Regions from separate parts of the Psychromonas sp. SR45-3 genome, predicted to be linked through region 1. Evidence: predicted binding sites of a transcription regulator. Region 1 holds the regulator's gene; each other region holds the start of a gene.
What was found. The regulator sigma-54, encoded in region 1, starts transcription at its own class of promoters, with help from an activator protein. The targets are predictions, from matches to a motif close to GTTGGCACGNNNNTNGNNT.

Region 1 (6,686 bases):
CGATTTGAGTTTTTATGATCAAGAAATCCAAGCTGAATGTGGATTGGAGGATTTTTTGAATTTAGTGGAGTCTTGGTTAGATTTTATCTGAGCCTGAGATTGCTAAAAATGATCACAAATAGACAACCGCTTATTTTAATATCAACTTGCTTTAATTGAAAAAGTAAATGGTTGTTTATCTGAGCTGAAATGTATATTTTGAAGGTGTATCGGTTATATAAAAACAGGATCAGTGTCGTAATACTAATGTAGCCATACCTAAGAATGAGAATAGACCAATGACATCAGTTACGGTTGTTAATGCCATCCCACCCGCTAATGCAGGATCTATTTTATATTTATGCATCAATAGCGGGATACATACGCCCGCAACACCTGCAATTGACAGATTGATGAACATCGCGCCAGCAATAATATAACCGACTTGCATATCTCCTTTCCAGAGAACAACTGCAGTAGCTACTAATACCGCCCAGATCATACCATTTAATAGCCCTATGGCGGCCTCTTTACCAATTAACCAACGCGTATTACTGCTACTAATATGTCCAACAGCGATACCACGAATAACTAAGGCTAATGTTTGATTACCCGCAATACCGCCCATGCTAGGAACAATGGTCATTAATACAGCAAGCGTTGCTACTTGCTCTAAAGTGGCTTCAAACATATTGGAAACAGAAGCGGCAATAAAAGCGGCAATTAAGTTAACTGATAACCATACCGTACGACGCTTAGCACTTGGTAAAATGGGAGCAAAGGTATCTTCGTCATCATCCATACCCGCCATACCCATCATTGAGTGCTCCGCATTTTCACGTATAATATCAACGACATCATCGATGGTAATACGTCCTAGCAGTTGTTTATTCTTGTCGATAACAGGGGCAGAAATCCAATCATGTCGTTCAAATAGCTTTGCTATTTCATTTTCTTCCATTAAGACTTGTAGTGGTTCAGTGTCATGATTCATCACTTCACTAATAATAGAGGTAGGCTCTACAGTTAATAAAGTAGATAAGGAAACATCGCCAAGCAGTTTGTTATCAGTATCAACAACGTATAAAGCATCGGTAGTATCGGGCAATGAACCTTTTAAACGTAAATAGCGCAAAACTACTTCGATAGTGACATCGGGGCGAACGGTTACCGTATCGGTATTCATCATTGAACCGGCGGTATCTTCTGGAAAGGCGAGAGCTAATTCGACGCGTTGTCTATCTTGTGCATCCATTTGTTCTAATACAGCACGATAAACTGTATCGGGAATACCACGAAGGACATAGGCCAAACCGTCGGTTTCCATGCCTTCAGTCGCTGCGACTAAATTATCAGTGCCCATTAAATTAATGATGCCATCTTTTGCATCTTCGTTTAATTCTTCGAGGATTTCCCCGTGTTGATCATGGTCAGTTAAATTCCATAATACTTTACGGTTAGCTGGAGGAGAAGATTCTAATAGAAAGGCAACATCACAGGCTGGCATTTTGTCCAAAATACTGCGTGCTCGGACAAACATTCCACTATCGAGTGCTTTATTAACTTCTTGAAGTCGTAGCTGGGTATTATCAACCTTAGTGTTTTCCAGCATACGAGCTCCTTTTTATTATTCTTCTTCTAAGAACTTATTTTCTATGAGTTCTGTGACGGCTTGCATCGCTTGTTTTGCTTCTGGGCCTTTGGCTTCAATTTTAATTTCTTGACCAAAACACGTTTCTAATACTAATAACCCTAAAACACTGCCTGCATCCGCTTGTTTACCATTATGAGTGATGATAATTTGCGCATCAAAAGCATTGACGAGTTCAACTAATTTGATGGTTGCTCGAGTGTGTAGCCCTAGTTTATTTTGTATTGTAATTGTTTGCTTAATGATATCCAACAGGAATTACTCCTTTAAACATTTGTGTTCAATTTGTACTTGGTATTTGTGTTTGAAACGTGCTGCTATTTGTTCTGTAACATAAACTGAGCGATGTCTACCACCGGTACAACCGATAGCAATCGTGACATAGTTTCTATTGTTTTGTTCTAAATGCGGTAACCAAGTAAGGAACAGATTTTCGATATTAGTGATTGTTTCTTTGACTAAAGGAAATGTATTCAAATAATCTTGGATCAGCTTATCCTTGCCAGAATATTGTTTTAAATTCTTTTCCCAGTAAGGATTTGGCAGAAAACGTACATCAAAAATATAATCAGCATCTTCGGGATGTAAGTGTTTAAATCCAAAAGATTGAAAAATAACTAATACATTGCTTTTACTAGACCCTTGCAAGTAAATCTTAAGGTGTTCGTTTAAGTTGTGAACGGAGAGCGAGGTGGTATCAATTGAAAAAGCAGCCAATGCTTTCAAAGGAGCAAGCATTTCGTTTTCTAATTCTAAGGCCTGAGATAGTGATAACTTTTGTTTGGACAGCGGGTGTAAACGTCGAGTTTCGCTATAACGTCTAATTAACTCACTGGTTAATGCGTCGATATAGATAATTTCTAATTCGACTTTTTGTTGCAGTGATTCAATCAGCTTTTTTATCGCATCAACGTCAGAGGGCATGTTGCGGATGTCTAAACTGACTGCTACTTTGTTATCTTTAGGATCTACCGTATCAACCAATTGTTCTAATAATTGATATGGGACCCCGTCAATGCAGTTGTAGCCTAAATCTTCTAGGACATGGAGGGCAATTGTTTTTCCTGAGCCTGATCGACCACTAATAACAATTAACTTCATATGCGCTCCTAAATTTTATAGGGTTAATAACTCAAATAGCTTTTCATTCGTCTTTGCGCTGCGTAATTGACGCAGAAATTGCTTATCTAACAGTTTTTGGCTTATTTCTGACAACGCAGCAAGGTATTCTTTACACAGATCCTCAGGAACAAATATAGCAAATAATATATCTACTTTGTTACCGTCATATGAATCATAATCGATACCTGATTCGCATTGCAAAAATACCGCTGTCGCAGGGGAGTCGCTAGATATTTTAACATGAGGAAGCGCAATGCCAGAGCCTACACCTGTAGAACCGATTTTTTCGCGGGCAATTAAACTTTCGAATAATTCCTGTGCATCTAAATTTAACTGCTCTGCAGCAATAATACTGATTTTTTCTAATGCACCTTTTTTACTGGTGCATACCGTTTGGCAGAAGACGGAATCTTTATTTAATAAAGTAGATATTTTCATAATATATTTAACTGTATTCAACGAACGCGCGAGTTTAGCAGGTTAGTATTAAATGACTATAGTTAATCTCATTTTTATTTGCACTGCTCACTATTTAAAGTAATTGTTTACGTTGGTTAGAAGGCGGAATACCTAAAGATTCACGATATTTTGCAATAGTGCGTCGTGCAACCTGAATACCTTTTTCTTCTAATAATTGTGTTATCTTATTATCACTTAAGGGTTTATTTGTCGGCTCTGCCGCGACTAATTTTTTAATTAATGCACGAATCGCTGTTGATGAGCATTCACCGCCGCCATCCGTTGCAACATGACTTGAAAAGAAAAATTTTAATTCATAAATACCACGTGGAGTATGCATAAATTTTTGTGTTGTCACTCGGGATATGGTCGATTCATGCATTTCTACTTCAAAGGCAACATCATTTAATACCATCGGTTTCATGGATTCATCGCCATATTCGAAAAAGGCTTGTTGCTGTTGAACAATACAGTTAGATACTTTTAATAAAGTTTCATTACGACTTTCTAAGCTTTTAATAAACCATTTCGCTTCTTGCAAGTGACCTTTAATAAATTGTGAGTCAGTTTTGCTGATATTACCTTTACATAGACTAGCATATTGCTCGTTTATAGATAAGTTAGGGTCGCAATCTTGATTTAATGAAACACGCCATTGTCCGTTTATTTTTTTAACGTAAACATCAGGTACGATATATTGCGTTTCACTGGTTTCAATACTGTTACCAGGCCTTGGTTCTAAGCTCTGAATTAAACGCATTATTTCAGATAATTGGCTTTCTTTGAATTTGCTTTTTCTGGCTAATGTTCGATAGTCTCGATTACCGAGTAACTCCATATATTGCTCAAGAATTAAAATAGCTTCTTCGCGCCAAGGAGTGCTATCAGGTAATTGGCGTAGTTGAATTTGTAAGCATTCTTGAGTTGAACGTGCGGCAACGCCTAACGGATCAAAATGTTGAATACGTTTTAATACTACTTCAACTTCATCTAACTCTAAGCCTTCAAGATCAGCTTCTAAACTTTCTAGAATGCTTTCACAGCTTGTTGTTAAATAACCAGACTCATCAATTGAATCAATGATTGCCATGGCAATAACTTGATCGGTTTCAGTAAAAGGAGTGAGTTGCATTTGCCATAACAAGTGATCCTGTAATGAAGTCGAGGACTCACCTTGATAAACGGAATCTTCGCCGTCATAAGCTACAGCATTAGAGCTAGTACCTGTGATAGGTGTCGATGTGTATGACTCTTCCCACTCTTTTTCTGCCGGTAAATCATCGGAAAATTCTTGTTGTGAGATAGCCTCAGAAGTATCAAGTTGGCTACTGTCAGATTCTTTAACTGTTTCTTCTGAACCCGTTTGATCATCTTGTTCTAAGAGAGGATTGGAATCTAGCGCGTTTTGAATCTCTTGTTGTAGATCGAGTGTTGAAAGCTGCAACAATTTTATTGCTTGTTGTAATTGAGGAGTCATCGCTAATTGCTGACCCATTTTCAATTGTAAACCTTGTTTCATCAAAACATATATTCCTAGAACTTATTGCTCAATTAAAAATAACTATACCTTAAAGTTTAAATTCTTCACCTAGATAAACGCGTTTTACATGATCGTTTGCTAATATTTCGTCTTGCGTCCCAATAGCTATAATTTCTCCGTGACTTACGATATAAGAGTGCTCACACACGTCCAAGGTTTCACGGACATTATGGTCAGTAATTAATACACCTAATCCACGGTCTCGCAACTGTTGGATGATATTCTTAATATCGATAACCGAAATAGGGTCGACACCAGCAAAGGGTTCGTCAAGTAAAATAAATTTAGGTTCAGTCGCCAAGGCGCGCGCAATTTCAACTCGGCGGCGCTCGCCACCTGATAAACTCATGCCTTTATTATCTCGAATATGTGTAATATGAAACTCTTCGAGTAGCGTATTCAATTTTTCGTCTCGCTGTGCCTGCGTTAATTCTTTACGAGTTTGTAGAATACCCATGATATTTTCTGTCACAGTCAAGCGACGAAAAATAGAAGCTTCCTGTGGTAAGTAACCAATACCTTTTTGCGCTCGAATATGCATGGGATCACTGGATATATCTTGATCATCAATGATAATAGAGCCTTGATCTTGTTTAACTAAGCCAACAACCATATAAAATGAGGTGGTCTTACCTGCACCGTTAGGCCCTAATAAACCGACGATTTCACCTGTTTTAACTGTTAACCCTACACCATTAACAACAGTTCGGCCTTTATAGCTTTTTACTAATCCTGTCGCACGTAATTCAGCCATCTTTATTTTTCCTCTTTTATTGTTTTTGGTGTAGAGGAATTAGATGACTTTTTAGTTTTATCTTTTTCAAATTGAGCGGGTAAAAAAATCGTCTTAACACGTTCCTGCTTTGCTTTATCGGTGCTGACATTAAGCTCTTGAGACTCTAGGAAGTAGACAATTTTAGCGCCATTAATCTGGCTATCTAATTGTTTTATTTGCGCATTTTTGGTTAACGTTATTGTACCTTTTGCGACGTCATAAAGAATATGTTTTGCCTGTGCATCTAACGGTTTACCATCATCTTGAGTTTGATAGAAAGTAGCCAAATTACCTTCAGCTATCATCGTCTCATGGTTAGCTTGTTTACCACGTACAACAGTAAGTTTATCGGCTGTAATTTTAATTGAGCCTTGGGTAAGCAATACTTCATCGGTAAAGATGATGGTATTACTTTTCATGTTAGCATGTTGTTTTACCGATGAAACGTGAATAGGTTGATCAAAGTCAGACTCAATTGCAAGTGCACTTGCACTGAACAATGTGAAAGAAATAAGTGAAACTGCTAATTTATTTAGATTCATTAAAATATACCGCTTTTGTATTCGAATTAAGTGTCATTTCTTCTGTTTCCATCGATGCCCACATACCAACTCCTTGCTGACGCATTTGTGGTCCAGTCCAATTGACTTGTAATGGTGTGGTGATAATTTTGCTATCTAGCATCACCGTGGCTTCATCAGTAGACATTGTTTGTACGATCTGATCTTTACTTAAGTTTTCAATCAATACTTTACCTGAAAGTATCAATTTATATTTATCCGTTAACGTACCGTTTAGGCTAGTTAATTGCCATGTGGAAACGACACCGGTTTGTCTGTTTTTGTTATAAACGATGACTTTAGGCGACTCAAAGTGAGTTGACTCATCTTCCGAATAGTTAGTCATTTTATCTGCAAAAACACGATAATCATTAAACCCCAGTTGATCATAATGCTGGCTTGTCACATCATCGGCGATATAACTTGGATGGTGCTCTGGTAATGAGGGCACCTCTGTTTCTGGTTTAATATACACCCAAAATACAAAGGCGACGATTAAAGCAATAAAAGGAATGCTTTGACGTTTATTCATTTATTCACTTTTACCTTGCGTCATAGATAGTTGACCATGGCATTGTAGGAATAGGTCACATATTTCAC
Region 2 (6,686 bases), on a different contig from region 1:
AATCGACTAACGCATTAAGTGAATAACCGGTGGTATTTTTGAGACGATATTTATGGCGAATACGATCTGTTAGTTGCTGATTATCCGCCACTTTCTTACACAAATCTTTAATGCCTTGCATTAACGTCGACTGTTTACTTTGAAAAGCCTTAACGCTTTCTAGATCGCTAGTATTGAGGAGTGTGCCATCGGCAAAGACTAACTTCATACTATCAACGGTACGGTAAGAATTTTGCGCACTACCACAACACATACCACTTGCGTTATTTGCTGCAATACCACCAATTTTACAGGTGTTAATTGAAGCAGGATCTGGTCCAATTTTACGACCAAATGCGGCCAAATACTTATTCGCATCTGCGCCAATCACGCCTGGCTGTAGCGTTATTTTAAAACCATCATCATGGATCTGATGATCGCGCCAATCATCAGTTAATGTGATTAATACAGAGTCTGATACTGCTTGCCCTGATAAGCTAGTTCCTGCCGCACGAAAGGTACAGGCAATATTAAGATGAGCACAGGCTTGAATAGTAAAAATAACTTCATCAATATTTTTTAAACGCACCACCATCTTTGGTATTAAACGATAAAAACTAGCATCCGTGCCATAAGCAAGTAGCAGCGCAGGATCGGTAAAAATACGCTCTTTTTCGACATGTTCCATCAACCTATTTTGTAATTGTTGATATTGCCCTTGATTATTTTCCATTATTTATCCTTAATTAAACTACCTACTAGCTTTGACTATTTTATATATTCGGCGTACTAGATGAATCGAGGCTAATACAAACTTTAACTTACTAATCAGCCTGCCATGATTTATTGAATGTTAGCTTGAGCAGCCATTAAACTATCACTAATATTAAAGCCATAGATAATGACCAAACCAATAATGCCAGTAGCTACAACATAATAAAAAGTAGGGATCGCCGTTCTACGTAATGTGATCCCCTCTCGACCAAGTAAACCAACCGTAGCGGAGGCGGCAACCACATTATGGATAGCAATCATATTACCAGCTGCAGCACCAACGGCTTGCAGTGAAACAACCGCAACACTTGAAACTCCCAATGTTTGCGCCACTTCAAATTGAAACTGGCTAAACATCATATTTGAAACCGTATTAGACCCCGCAATAAATGCACCTAATGCACCAATAGAAGCACTCAACCCTGGAAATAAAGTACCCACAATATCAGATGCAAAATTTGCAGTAGTCACCGGCATACTGGCTAAATCAGCCCCATTAATACCTGAATTGATAAAGATACGTACCATCGGCACTGTGAAGACTAAAACAAAACCAGCGCCAATTAATGTTTTACTCGATTCTTTAAATGCACAACCTAACGGTTTGATACTGCGGGCCTGTATTAACACGGCCAATAATGCAATAAATACTAAGATGCCACCTGGAAGATACAATGGTTGAATAGCTGCACTGACCCCCGTTTCACCTAATATGTTATTAAACGATAAACTAACACTCTTTAATACCCCCTTAAACTCAGGACTAACACGACTAGCCACGAGTACCACTGCTAACAACAAATATGGAAGCCAGGCAAGTACAAGGCCCATCTCTTTTGTTTGAGCAGTTTTTTTTAAGCCAGCTTTTAAATCCATTTTTAATGAACCTAACCACTCTCTAGGCCACTTATCTTCACTTTCAAAATCCCAGGTAGTTTTAGGCACTAGAAAACCTTTTTTAGCGGCTGTTACTACAACGGCCAGGCTCACTAAACCACCCATTAACGAAGGAAATTCAGCACCAAGAAAAACGCCTGTTAATGCATAGGGAACGGTAAATGCTAAACCAGCAAAGAGTGCAAAAGGTAAAATATCTAAGCCTTCAGTCCAACTTTTTTTGCGACCAAAAAATCGAGTTAACATCATCGCCATTAATACTGGAATAAACGTCCCTACGACAGCATGAATAACCGCCACGTTGCTAGTGATTTCTTGTAAATAGATATCCCACGTTGAACCGCCCGCAATTAGCAATTCTGAAATATTATGTGTATCAAGCCCTTTATTGACACCAACAATGATTGGCGTACCCACAGCGCCAAATGATACCGGAGTAGATTGAATCATCATTCCCATAACCACCGCAGCCAAAGCAGGAAAACCGATTGCTACCAATAATGGCGCTGCAATTGCTGCAGGTGTTCCAAATCCAGATGCCCCTTCGATAAATGAACCAAAGCACCAAGCAATAATGATCGCTTGAATACGGCGATCTGCTGATATATCAATGAAGCCATTACGGATCACACTAATTGCCCCAGTATGCTTCAAGGTATTAAGTAAAAAGATAGCTCCGAAGACAATCCATAATACGGCAACGGTAATGGTTAAACCTTGTAAAGAGGAAGCAATGATCCTTGTTATTGACATATCCCAAGCGAAAACAGCAACGGCGACTGTCAATACAAAAGCGACTGGCATCGCACGTTTTGCAGGCCAGTTTAGCCCAACTAGTAATATAGCCGCGACCACTATTGGTGAAAAAGCGATTAACGCGAGTAAAGTATCATTCATATTATGTTTCCTTCCTTAGATCAGCTGATAAGCCGTCATAAACACTGTTTAAAAAGTAAAGTTTATAATTTTTGCTTAAATTATTGTTGTCAGTTTGTTAACGGAGTGTGACGATACTCCTTTCCTTTTTATCGATATAGGGAAATAATGAAAAACATTGTTTCCAAAAATAAGATAATCATGACAAAAACAGATGATCTGATTCTATTTGCTCAAGTGGTAGAGCATGGTTCTTTCAGTAAAGTCGCTGAGCTCAATTCCCTCACAAACTCAGTGGTTAGTAAGCGCATAGCCCGATTAGAGACTGGACTTGGGGTGCAACTTTTATATAGAACTACAAGAAAATTAACCCTGAGTGAAGCGGGAAAGGTGCTCTATCAAGGTGCTAAAAATGTGACGCAGGCCGCTACCGAAGCAATTGACGCTGTCTATGGTTACGGTGAAAGTATGACCGGACACATTAAAATGTCAGTCCCAACCATTTCTGGAGACTTACTTTTGGCAAATTCAGTTGCTGAATTTTGTCGCATGCACCCAGGGTTTACCGTTGATATGTCGCTCGAAAATTCATTTGTTGATCTGATTGAGGGAGGTTATGACTTAGTAATTAGAACAGCACGACTTGAGGATTCAAACCTGATCGCAAGGCATTTAATGGATTCACAATGGGTAATTTGTGCCGCGCCAAGTTATATAGCGAGTACAGGTAAACCGGTAACACCTGAAGACATAGTTAAACATAATTGTCTACAGTATGCTTATCAAACAACGGGCGCTTCTGAGTGGGAATTTAAAGGCGAACAAGAGGATTATCTAATTAAAGTCACGGGTAATTTTTCTACTAATAATGCAGGTGCATTAAGAAAAGCTGCATTAGGGGGGAATGGCCTTGCCTATTTACCACGTTGTTTAGTCTATCAAGATCTTTTAAAAGGTGACTTAATTGATATTTTTCCAAATCAAGTGGGGAAAAAACTAGGGATTTATGCAGTCTATCCTTTTACGCGTCAACCTCCTCGAAAAATTAGGTTGTTAATTGAACATATTAAACAAAGTTATGCTGCAATAGCAGAGTCGTTTTAGAAATATTAATGCTAACCGTAAGCTAGCCTAACTATGTCCATTACTTATTTTAACGATCTCATCGATAGGTTATTAACGCATAAGGAGGGGGTTATGCACTTTAATATTGAATCCGCCTTTTTCTATCTGCGCTAATAATGATTTTATAAAATGAAGAATAGCGTGAATATCCTCATAGCTTGAGTTAGATAATGAATAACCACTTGGGCATATCGGAAATTTTTACACTTTTAAAATACTAATCAACTATAAAATAGTTAATCGCTGACAAAAAGAATAATGTATGAAAAAAACACTTTTTATAAGGGAAAACTGACTTAAAAACTATTTATTTAGAGAGTTAAAGGATCATATTTTAATTATCCATAAAGAAATAGTCGAAATAAATTACACTAATATTCCTAAATATATAAAAAAATAAACAAGCAATTGATTTTATTGATAATATTAAAAGTTCATTTTATGGCATCAAATTTGCTTATACTCAATTATAGATACCTATTTATAAATACAAGCAAGGAAGATAATATGAATATAACTAAACTAGCAGTAAGTGGCATGCTTGCTACAGCAATGTCACTATCAGCTAACGCTACATTAATGACAATAGAGACTAAAGCCATCACAACAGCAATCGACAGTAGTGATTTAAATAGTTTATGGGCGGCTGAAACCTCACCAACTCTAACAAACACGGTTAATGCTTTTGAACAATACCAAACAGGTCAAAATTCGATTAACCGATTTTCACTAGAATTTGCGACTGAAAATGCCGCAACATGGGGATTCCAAGCTGGCCTAGATGCTTATTATGGAGCGGCTATTTATGTAAATGGAAGTTTAGTTGAGAATAGAACAGATGATTTATGGTGGGCTAATTCATGGTCAAACTCAGACGTTATCACTGCGAGTGCTATCGACATAGTATCAGGCAATAACTTATTAGAAATATATTGGGCAGAAGCTTGTTGTAATGGTGCTAATTCAATCAGATTTAACACCGATGGTATAAACTGGGAAACATTAACGACAGCTAACATTACAACTGCAATTCCTGAGCCAACAGCTTTAGCATTACTAGGATTTGGGTTATTAGGTTTTAGCTTACGTCGTAATAAAAAAGCATCATAAATACACAAATAATTGGGAGATAAAGCACAACCATCTTCCCAAATAAAATCCGGTGCAGCTATGCATCGGATCTTCTATCAAAACACTTCTATAATATCTATTTAGCTATATCACAACCTATCAGTACAAGCCGCTACGCTATTAGCGACATAGCAATAGCAAACTATCCTATGATTACTTGCAATAAAAGAGGTTATAACCCTTTATAGAGCCTATTAGCATCATAAAATACCTAAGCTTTCTTTCCGAATATAGTTTAAAACTATTTTGCTTCACTATTCCAGCAATAGATTACGCGATAAGAGTAGAGGCAACATCAGCACTAACTTTCACTCGAATATAGCGCAACCTTCACGGATAGCGAAACTTAATGCCTATCCTTTTCTACAGACACAAAAAAAGAGAGCCTAAGCTCTCTTTTTTGAATATTGCTTAACTAAAAACGTGTAATTTTATATTTAGTTATTAAGAGATTCAACACATACGCAATGATAGTAGAAAAAACACCAGCACCAACATGCACTTTGGTATAGCGCCACCTTCGCAGATAGCGAAACTTAATGCTTCACCTTTTCTAAGGTATAAAAAACAGCCTAAGCTGTCTTTTTTGAATATTGCTTAACTAAAAACGTGTAATTCTATATTTAGTTATTAAAAGATTAAACACATACGCGATGATAGTAGAAACAACACCAGCACCAACATGCACTTTGGTATAGCGCCACCTTCACGGATAGCGAAACGTAGACCTAATCAGAGTTTGATAGTACTTTCCTACAGGCATAAAAAAAGAGAGCCTAAGCTCTCTTTTTTGAATATTGTTTAACTAAAAACGTGTAATTATAAATTACGCGATGATAGTAGAAACAACACCAGCACCAACAGTACGGCCACCTTCGCGGATAGCGAAACGTAGACCTTCGTCCATAGCGATTGGACCAATTAGTTCAACAACGAACTTAAGGTTATCACCAGGCATTACCATTTCAACACCTTCTGGAAGCTCAACAGCACCAGTGATGTCAGTTGTACGGAAGTAGAACTGTGGACGGTAACCTTTGAAGAATGGAGTATGACGACCACCTTCATCTTTACTTAGTACGTATACTTCAGATTCGAACTTAGTATGTGGTTTGATTGAACCAGGTTTAGCTAGAACTTGACCACGTTCAACGTCTTCACGTTTAGTACCACGTAAAAGAACACCAACGTTCTCACCAGCACGACCTTCGTCAAGAAGTTTACGGAACATCTCAACACCAGTACATGTAGTAGTAACAGTATCTTTAAGACCAACGATCTCAACAGATTCACCAACTTTGATGATACCGCGCTCAACACGACCAGTAACAACAGTACCACGACCAGCAATTGAGAATACATCTTCAATAGGTAGGATGAATGGTTTGTCGATATCACGCTCTGGAAGAGGAATGTAATTATCTAGAGCATCAGCTAGCTCAAGAATTTTCTCTTCCCACTCTGGAACACCTTCAAGTGCTTTAAGAGCAGAACCAAGGATAACTGGTAGGTCATCACCTGGGAAATCATATTCAGAAAGAAGTTCACGAACTTCCATTTCTACTAATTCTAGTAGCTCTTCATCATCAACCATGTCACATTTGTTTAAGAAAACAACTAAGTGTGGAACACCAACTTGACGAGAAAGTAGGATGTGCTCACGAGTTTGTGGCATAGGACCATCTGTTGCAGCAACAACTAAGATACCACCATCCATTTGAGCAGCACCAGTGATCATGTTTTTAACATAATCGGCATGTCCAGGACAGTCTACGTGTGCGTAGTGACGAGTTTCTGTATCGTACTCGATGTGAGAAGTATTGATTGTAATACCGCGCTCACGCTCTTCTGGAGCATTATCGATTGCAGAGAAATCACGGATGTCGCCACCAAATTTCTTAGTT
Region 3 (6,686 bases), on a different contig from region 1:
TTCATTGCCTGATCACTATTAATATCATTAAATAGTGCTGCACCAATCTCGCCGTCTAAGGTTTGACCTTGCTTTTGCTGTTCATTGATAGCGTGTGTTAAGCCAATCACATTCTGACCTAACTGATTAAAGGCACGCTCTATTTCATTTTCACGGGCTTCAAACAACGCACTGACTTTACCACCAAACTTACTACCATCAACCTGTGATGTTTTACCCTTATGGCTTAATGCGAGTTCTTTTCGAGCGGGATCTGGGTCGCCGTTCACCGCAACAATAGATTGAGAATGAACTCCCATCACTAAACCTTGTCCGCTACCAATAAAAATATTCACCATATCATTATCTGCTTCAAGCACGGAGACATTAACGTATTCACTTAAGGCAGTAATTGCCTGATTCCGTCTGTCCAATAAATCATTGGCGTCACCACCGCTATTCGAACCAGATACGGCAAGAATACGACCATTTAATGTCGCGATATTGTCAGCGAGTTCAGTGATCGCCGCTGCAGAATTCTCAATATCATTATTAACACCACTGTATTGAGTTTCTAGTTGTTGATACAGAGTATTGTATTGATTGATCATATTCGATGCATCCTCAAGGAATACAGAGCGAGTCTCTATTGTATTCGGATGATCTGCGACATCACCTAATGCAGAAAATAAACTAAGAACAGACTTAGTGACAGAGGTACTTTCGTTAGAGAGTAATTTATCTAACTGGCTGGCTTGCGTATAACTCACTTCGTTATAAGCGTGAGCCGAGGTATTAATAATATTTTCTTTAAATGCAAATTGATCATAGGCACGGTCAATTCCGTTGATAATAGAACCATTTCCAATGAAGTTGGTACCTAATTTTTGTGCCTGTGCGCTGGTAACGTCAACAGTTTGACGAGAGTAGCCTTCCGTACTCACATTACTAATATTGTGACTGGTAGTAGCTAGACTTGCTTGTGAAGAATAGATCCCCGACAGTCCAATTTGAAATAAATCAGCCATTGTTATTATCTCCCGCAACAACCGATTGGAAGTTATCGCTGTTCATAATCGCTTTAATTTTATCTGCATATTGAGGATCGGTTGCATAACCCGCTTGTTGTAACTCTTCAATATAACGATCCGCGTTATCACCTTGCTGCAAAGCTTGCTCGTAGCGTTTATTGTTACTAATGAAATTCGTATAATCTTTAAAACTTTCATGTAGATTTTCGTAAACTCGAAAATTAGAACGACGCTGTACACCAACACCATCTTCAACCTCTAGACTGCTTTTATTAACGCTTTCCCCCTGCCAACTATTGTGAGATTTAATATTAAACAGATTGAAACTACTTTGCTGATTGGCAGTTTGCAGCACTTTTTTACCCCACCCGGTTTCCAATGCCGATTGAGCGACCAAAACTTCAGGTGAAATGCCTAAAGACTTAGCTGCTTTTTGCGCATAGGGTAACAATGTGGCAATAAAGGAAGATGGTGAACTAAAGTCAACTTTCTGTGCGCTAGCATTCGTATTAACATCATCAGCACTCTCCACTTTATGTTGCAATGCACTATCATTGATTTTTGTTTGCAATGAGGCTTGTAATTGATCCGGCTTTTTAAAGTCAGTAGTGTTTTCTTTTGTAGTTAAACTCATCATTTCAGGCTCTTGTTCAGGCATCATTAGTTGTTTCTGTGGCACTGACTGAGGTCGTACTATCGATGTTGGGTCTAACTGCCTAACTAACGCATCAGCCAGCCCTAGCGAACCATGACGACTGATATCAACGGCTAACTGCTTATCTTGCATATCCGTATAAAATTTTGTTTGTTGGTTATTAAAAGGGCTTTCGGTTTCAAAGGCAGCATTAGCTTCACGCATCGACTTAATTAACATCGAAGCAAACATTGACTCAAATTGATTCGCCACTTCACGGATCGTTTCTTTGTCATTAGTCTTGGTTTTTTGACGCAACTGCTCCAGCCCTTGTAGATCAAAGTAGTTACTTGCCTGTGTTACTGTTTGATTGCCCATTAACAACCCCTTTTATTACCATTACATTGATAAAGCAAAATAGATGCCAACACTTCAGTATCGAACTATAACTGGCTGTTTTCTGATTAATAATGAAAATGAGGTGAGTTTTCTCAGCAAAGTACTGTCGCATCACGTAGAATGCCTGCGATTTTTACCCTACCCACAAGGAATTATTATGCTTAACCCTGTTTTATTGGCGGTATGTATCATGCTTATTTTATCCATGATGCGTATTAATGTTGTTATTGCACTGACTCTCAGTGCTTTAGTTGGAGGTTTAACAGCTGGTTTATCTCTACCTGATACAATATCTGCATTTGAAAGTGGCCTAGGTGGCGGTGCAACTATCGCTTTAAGCTATGCAATGTTAGGTGCGTTTGCTGTCGCAATTTCTAAATCTGGTATTACTGATTTATTATCACAAGGCATTATTAAGCGCCTTAATGGCCAACAGACACAACAAGTGTCAACTACCATCAAATACACAGTGTTTACCGTGATCCTATTGATGACAATTGCGTCGCAAAACGTTATCCCCGTGCATATCGCGTTTATACCTATCTTAATACCGCCGTTACTGGGTGTACTTAATAAATTACGAGTTGATAGACGCTTAGCAGCTTGTATTTTAACTTTTGGTTTAGTAACCCCTTATATGGTGCTGCCGATCGGTTTTGGTGGGATTTTCTTAAATAATATTCTCTTAAAAAACTTACATGATAACGGCTTAGATGTAACAGCATCACAGGTACCTACCGCGATGATTTTACCTGCAATGGGCATGATCGTTGGTTTATTGATTGCCGTCTTTATCAGCTACCGTAAACCACGCATTTACCAAGAAAAAGTCGCAAACTCAAAAGCAGCAGAATTCAAAATACTCAACAAACGCCATATTATTGTTGCATTAGTGGCAATTGTTGCGACTTTAACGGTTCAGTTATTAACAGGCTCTATGATTGTTGGTTCACTCGCCGGATTCAGCGTGTTCACACTCGGTGGTGTTATTGCCTGGAAAGAAACGCATGATGTTTTCACCAAAGGTGTACACATGATGGCAATGATTGGCTTTATCATGATTGCCGCTGCAGGTTTTGCCGCTGTAATGAAAGCAACAGGCAGTGTAGAAACATTAGTAGAAGCATTATCTTCAGGAATTGGTGAGAACAAATCCTTAGCAGCGATATTAATGCTAGTGATTGGATTATTAGTAACCATGGGTATAGGCTCTTCATTCTCAACCATCCCAATCATCGCCACTATTTATGTACCACTGGCGATTGCATTTGGATTTTCTCCAATGGCTATCATTGCACTAGTGGGCACTGCGGCGGCATTGGGCGATGCGGGCTCTCCAGCCTCTGACTCAACATTAGGTCCAACATCTGGCCTTAATGCTGATGGTGAACATGATCATATCCGTGATACTGTTATTCCTACTTTCCTACATTACAATCTACCGCTAATCGCCTTTGGTTGGATAGCGGCAATGACCTTGTAGAGAGCACAGAATAAAACTGATTAAGAACCTATTACTAAGCCCGATTAAGCGATAGCCCTTAACGTAAAAAGGGAAAACCATTGGTTTTCCCTTTTTTGTACATGTATAAATGGATTCATTACCGATAAAGATTAAATAATAACCAGCTCACCTTGTAAGGCACCGGCTTGTTTTAATGCTTCTAATATCGCCATTAAATCACCAGGCGCAAGGCCTACCTCATTAACTGCACGCACTAAATCATTCAAACTAATGCCCGTATCAAATCGAAACATACGGCTATCTTCCTGAGTAACATTGACAATACTATTTTCAACTACTTCAGTATCACCACCAGCAAATGGATTGGGTTGCACGACTTCTTTGTTTTCACTAATCGTGACACTAATACCACCATGAGTAATAGCCGTTGGTAATAATCGAACATCTTGCCCTACTACTATTGTACCGGTACGTGAGTTAACAATAATTTTTGCCCCTGAACGTGCAGGTCTAAATTCTAAATTTTCTAGAGTTGATAAATAAGAAACACGTTGTGATATATTACGAGGCGCTAATACCTGAACTGACGTTGCATCTAATAAACTGGCGGTATTAGGGCCCACTAAATTATTAATTGTATCTGCCATCAATTTAGCCGTAGTAAAATCAGAGTCATGTAAGTTAAAAGTAATAGTATCGCCCTGTGCAAAAGGAGAGATAACTTCTCGCTCAACAATGGCACCATTTGCAATACGACCAACGGTAGGTGTATTGATCACCACTTTAGAACCATCAGCACCTTCAGCGCCAAGTCCACCAACAACAAGACTCCCCTGTGCTAGCGCATAAACCTTACCATCAACCCCTTTCAAAAAGGTTTGTAGCAGCTCACCACCACGTAAACTTTTTGCTTCACCAATTGCTGACACAGTGATGTCAATTTTCTGACCTCGCTTAGCAAAGGCTTTTAATTCCGCAGTGATCGCCACTGGCGCAACATTTTTAATTTTTAATGTTTGGCCTTGTGGAATATTGATCCCAAAATTTCTTAACATGGTCGCAAAAGCTTGCTCAGTAAACTTACTACTTTTTTCGCCCGTGCCCGGTAAACCAACCACTAAACCATAACCAACTAATTGGTTGCTTCGAACCCCTTGCACACTGGCAATATCTTTGATTCGCGCTGCATCCGCTGTATTAACCAACAGCGATAGGGTTAAACCTAAGCATGCTGAAAAAAAACAGTTCGCTGTTCCTTTTGATGAAAATAGCATATGACTCTCCTTACCTTATCGCTTATGTAAATAATATCGCTGATGCAAATAAATGACTTTTAGAACGGCCAATAAGGCCCATTAAAGAATGCGGTTAACCAACCTTGGCTTTGTGTATTAGCAAAGGTGCCGGTGCCGCCATACTGAATGCGAGCATTGGCAACATGAGTTGATGAAACCGAGTTATCAGAACTAACATCTTCGGAGCGAATGACGCCACGTATGCGTACAAACTCTTCTCCATTATTTAACATCAACCATTTTTCACCGCGAATTTCTAAATTACCATTACTTAAAACGCGTGTTACGTTAACTGTGATACTGCCTTTTAAACTATTGCTTTGGTCTGCATCGGCATCTCCGGCAAAACCACTGTCTTGAGAAATACCTCCCCCAAAACCAAAACCAGGTACAAGTGAGCCACTAGGTAACGTAATATCGTCGACACTCATTTTATACGAGTTACTTTTATCCAAACTGGTACCAGCTTGTTTAGTGGCCTTGGTTGATTCTTCTAGATTCACGGTGATAATGTCACCAACGCGATGCGCTTTAATATCTGAATAAAGGTTATTAGCATAACTTTCTTGAAATAAAGACCCTGTTCTGACCACATTTAAGTCTGCTTCAAGCGGCTCTACCGGTGCATATTCAGGGTCATTCTTCACTTCTTGATTGGGCAGTGAAGTACAACCAACGACACTAAATATTGCACATAAAATTATAATATTTCTCATATTAACCACCTACTTATAACTGTTGGCTAACGTAAGACAGCATTTCATCAACCGCTGAAATTACTTTTGAGTTCATTTCGTAAACACGCTGACTCTCGATCAAGTTAACCAGTTCTTCTGTTACGTTAACATTAGACGTTTCCAACATTCCCTGACGAATAAACCCTAACCCGTCACCACCCGGCACGCCTTCAATAGGTGCTCCAGAAGCCCCAGTTTCTGCGTATAAATTTTGTCCTAAAGGCTCTAAACCAGAGGGGTTAATAAAATCATTTACATTTAATTGTCCAACCACTTGGTTCTCAGCCTGACCGGCAATGCTCACTGACACTTCACCTTCCGCACCGATACTAATCGTTTGCGCATTTTCAGGAATTTGTACTTGTGGTAATAACGGGTAACCAGAACCAGGGGTTACCATAACCCCTTCTTCATTAAGCATGAATTGACCGTTACGTGTATACGATGAACTTCCATCTGGCATTTCTATTTCAAAAAAACCACGGCCATCAATCATCACATCTAAAGAGTTATTAGTGGTTAACGCATTACCCTGTGTAAAGTTCTTTTGTACAGCGACAACCTTCGCACCAGAACCAAGCATTAACCCCGAAGGTAGTTTAGTATTTTGTGTTTCATTGGCACCCGGTTGGTTTACGGTTTGATATAACAGATCTTCAAAAATGGCACGACTCTTTTTAAAACCAACGGTACTCGCATTAGCTAAATTATTTGAAATAGTTGCCACGTTAGTTTGCTGTGCATCTAACCCTGTTTTACTGATCCATAAAGCGGAATGCATAACCTTTCTCCTTAAAATTCTTTAATAATGCGTAGACTAATGACTTAAGACATTCGAAGTAGAGATTCAGAGCTTTTATCAATCTCTTCAGCTTTTTTCATCATTTTAACTTGCATTTCAAAACTACGTTGTAAGTTAATTAAACTGGTTAACTCACTACTTAAATTAACATTTGATGACTCTAAAGCCCCGTTGGCGACAACCACATCATTTGAAATTTGTAACGGTTGACCATCAATACGGCGGAATAAACCATCGGAACCACGCATTAAATCTTTAATATCTGGGTTAACTAACTTCAGTTTAGCGATGTCTTCCATTGCATCTGCAGGTGCACCTTCAGGGCGAACCTCAATCATGCCATC

Region 2: a site for sigma-54 is predicted at 4,092-4,110, ahead of H5084_RS08395 (CCXG family PEP-CTERM protein). Genes of this name have one in related genera too.
Region 3: a site for sigma-54 is predicted at 2,055-2,073, ahead of flgJ (flagellar assembly peptidoglycan hydrolase FlgJ). Genes of this name have one in related genera too.

Annotation. Positions count from the first base shown of each region.
Region 1 is NZ_JACJDP010000002.1:105,162-111,847, reverse strand. It holds gene H5084_RS01860 (YacL family protein) at 1-91, shown strand, start outside; gene mgtE (magnesium transporter) at 230-1,591, opposite strand; gene H5084_RS01850 (HPr family phosphocarrier protein) at 1,607-1,882, opposite strand; gene rapZ (RNase adapter RapZ) at 1,889-2,731, opposite strand; gene H5084_RS01840 (PTS sugar transporter subunit IIA) at 2,747-3,190, opposite strand; gene H5084_RS01835 (RNA polymerase factor sigma-54) at 3,285-4,730, opposite strand; gene lptB (LPS export ABC transporter ATP-binding protein) at 4,780-5,505, opposite strand; gene lptA (lipopolysaccharide transport periplasmic protein LptA) at 5,508-6,068, opposite strand; gene lptC (LPS export ABC transporter periplasmic protein LptC) at 6,055-6,618, opposite strand; gene kdsC (3-deoxy-manno-octulosonate-8-phosphatase KdsC) at 6,619-6,686, opposite strand, start outside.
Region 2 is NZ_JACJDP010000011.1:59,500-66,185, reverse strand. It holds gene H5084_RS08410 (FAD-binding and (Fe-S)-binding domain-containing protein) at 1-712, opposite strand, end outside; gene H5084_RS08405 (L-lactate permease) at 823-2,547, opposite strand; gene H5084_RS08400 (LysR family transcriptional regulator) at 2,728-3,630, shown strand; gene H5084_RS08395 (CCXG family PEP-CTERM protein) at 4,159-4,761, shown strand; gene tuf (elongation factor Tu) at 5,609-6,686, opposite strand, start outside.
Region 3 is NZ_JACJDP010000038.1:16,803-23,488, forward strand. It holds gene flgK (flagellar hook-associated protein FlgK) at 1-1,007, opposite strand, end outside; gene flgJ (flagellar assembly peptidoglycan hydrolase FlgJ) at 1,000-2,022, opposite strand; gene H5084_RS15925 (Na+/H+ antiporter family protein) at 2,201-3,526, shown strand; gene H5084_RS15930 (flagellar basal body P-ring protein FlgI) at 3,658-4,782, opposite strand; gene flgH (flagellar basal body L-ring protein FlgH) at 4,842-5,519, opposite strand; gene flgG (flagellar basal-body rod protein FlgG) at 5,533-6,321, opposite strand; gene H5084_RS15945 (flagellar basal body rod protein FlgF) at 6,366-6,686, opposite strand, start outside.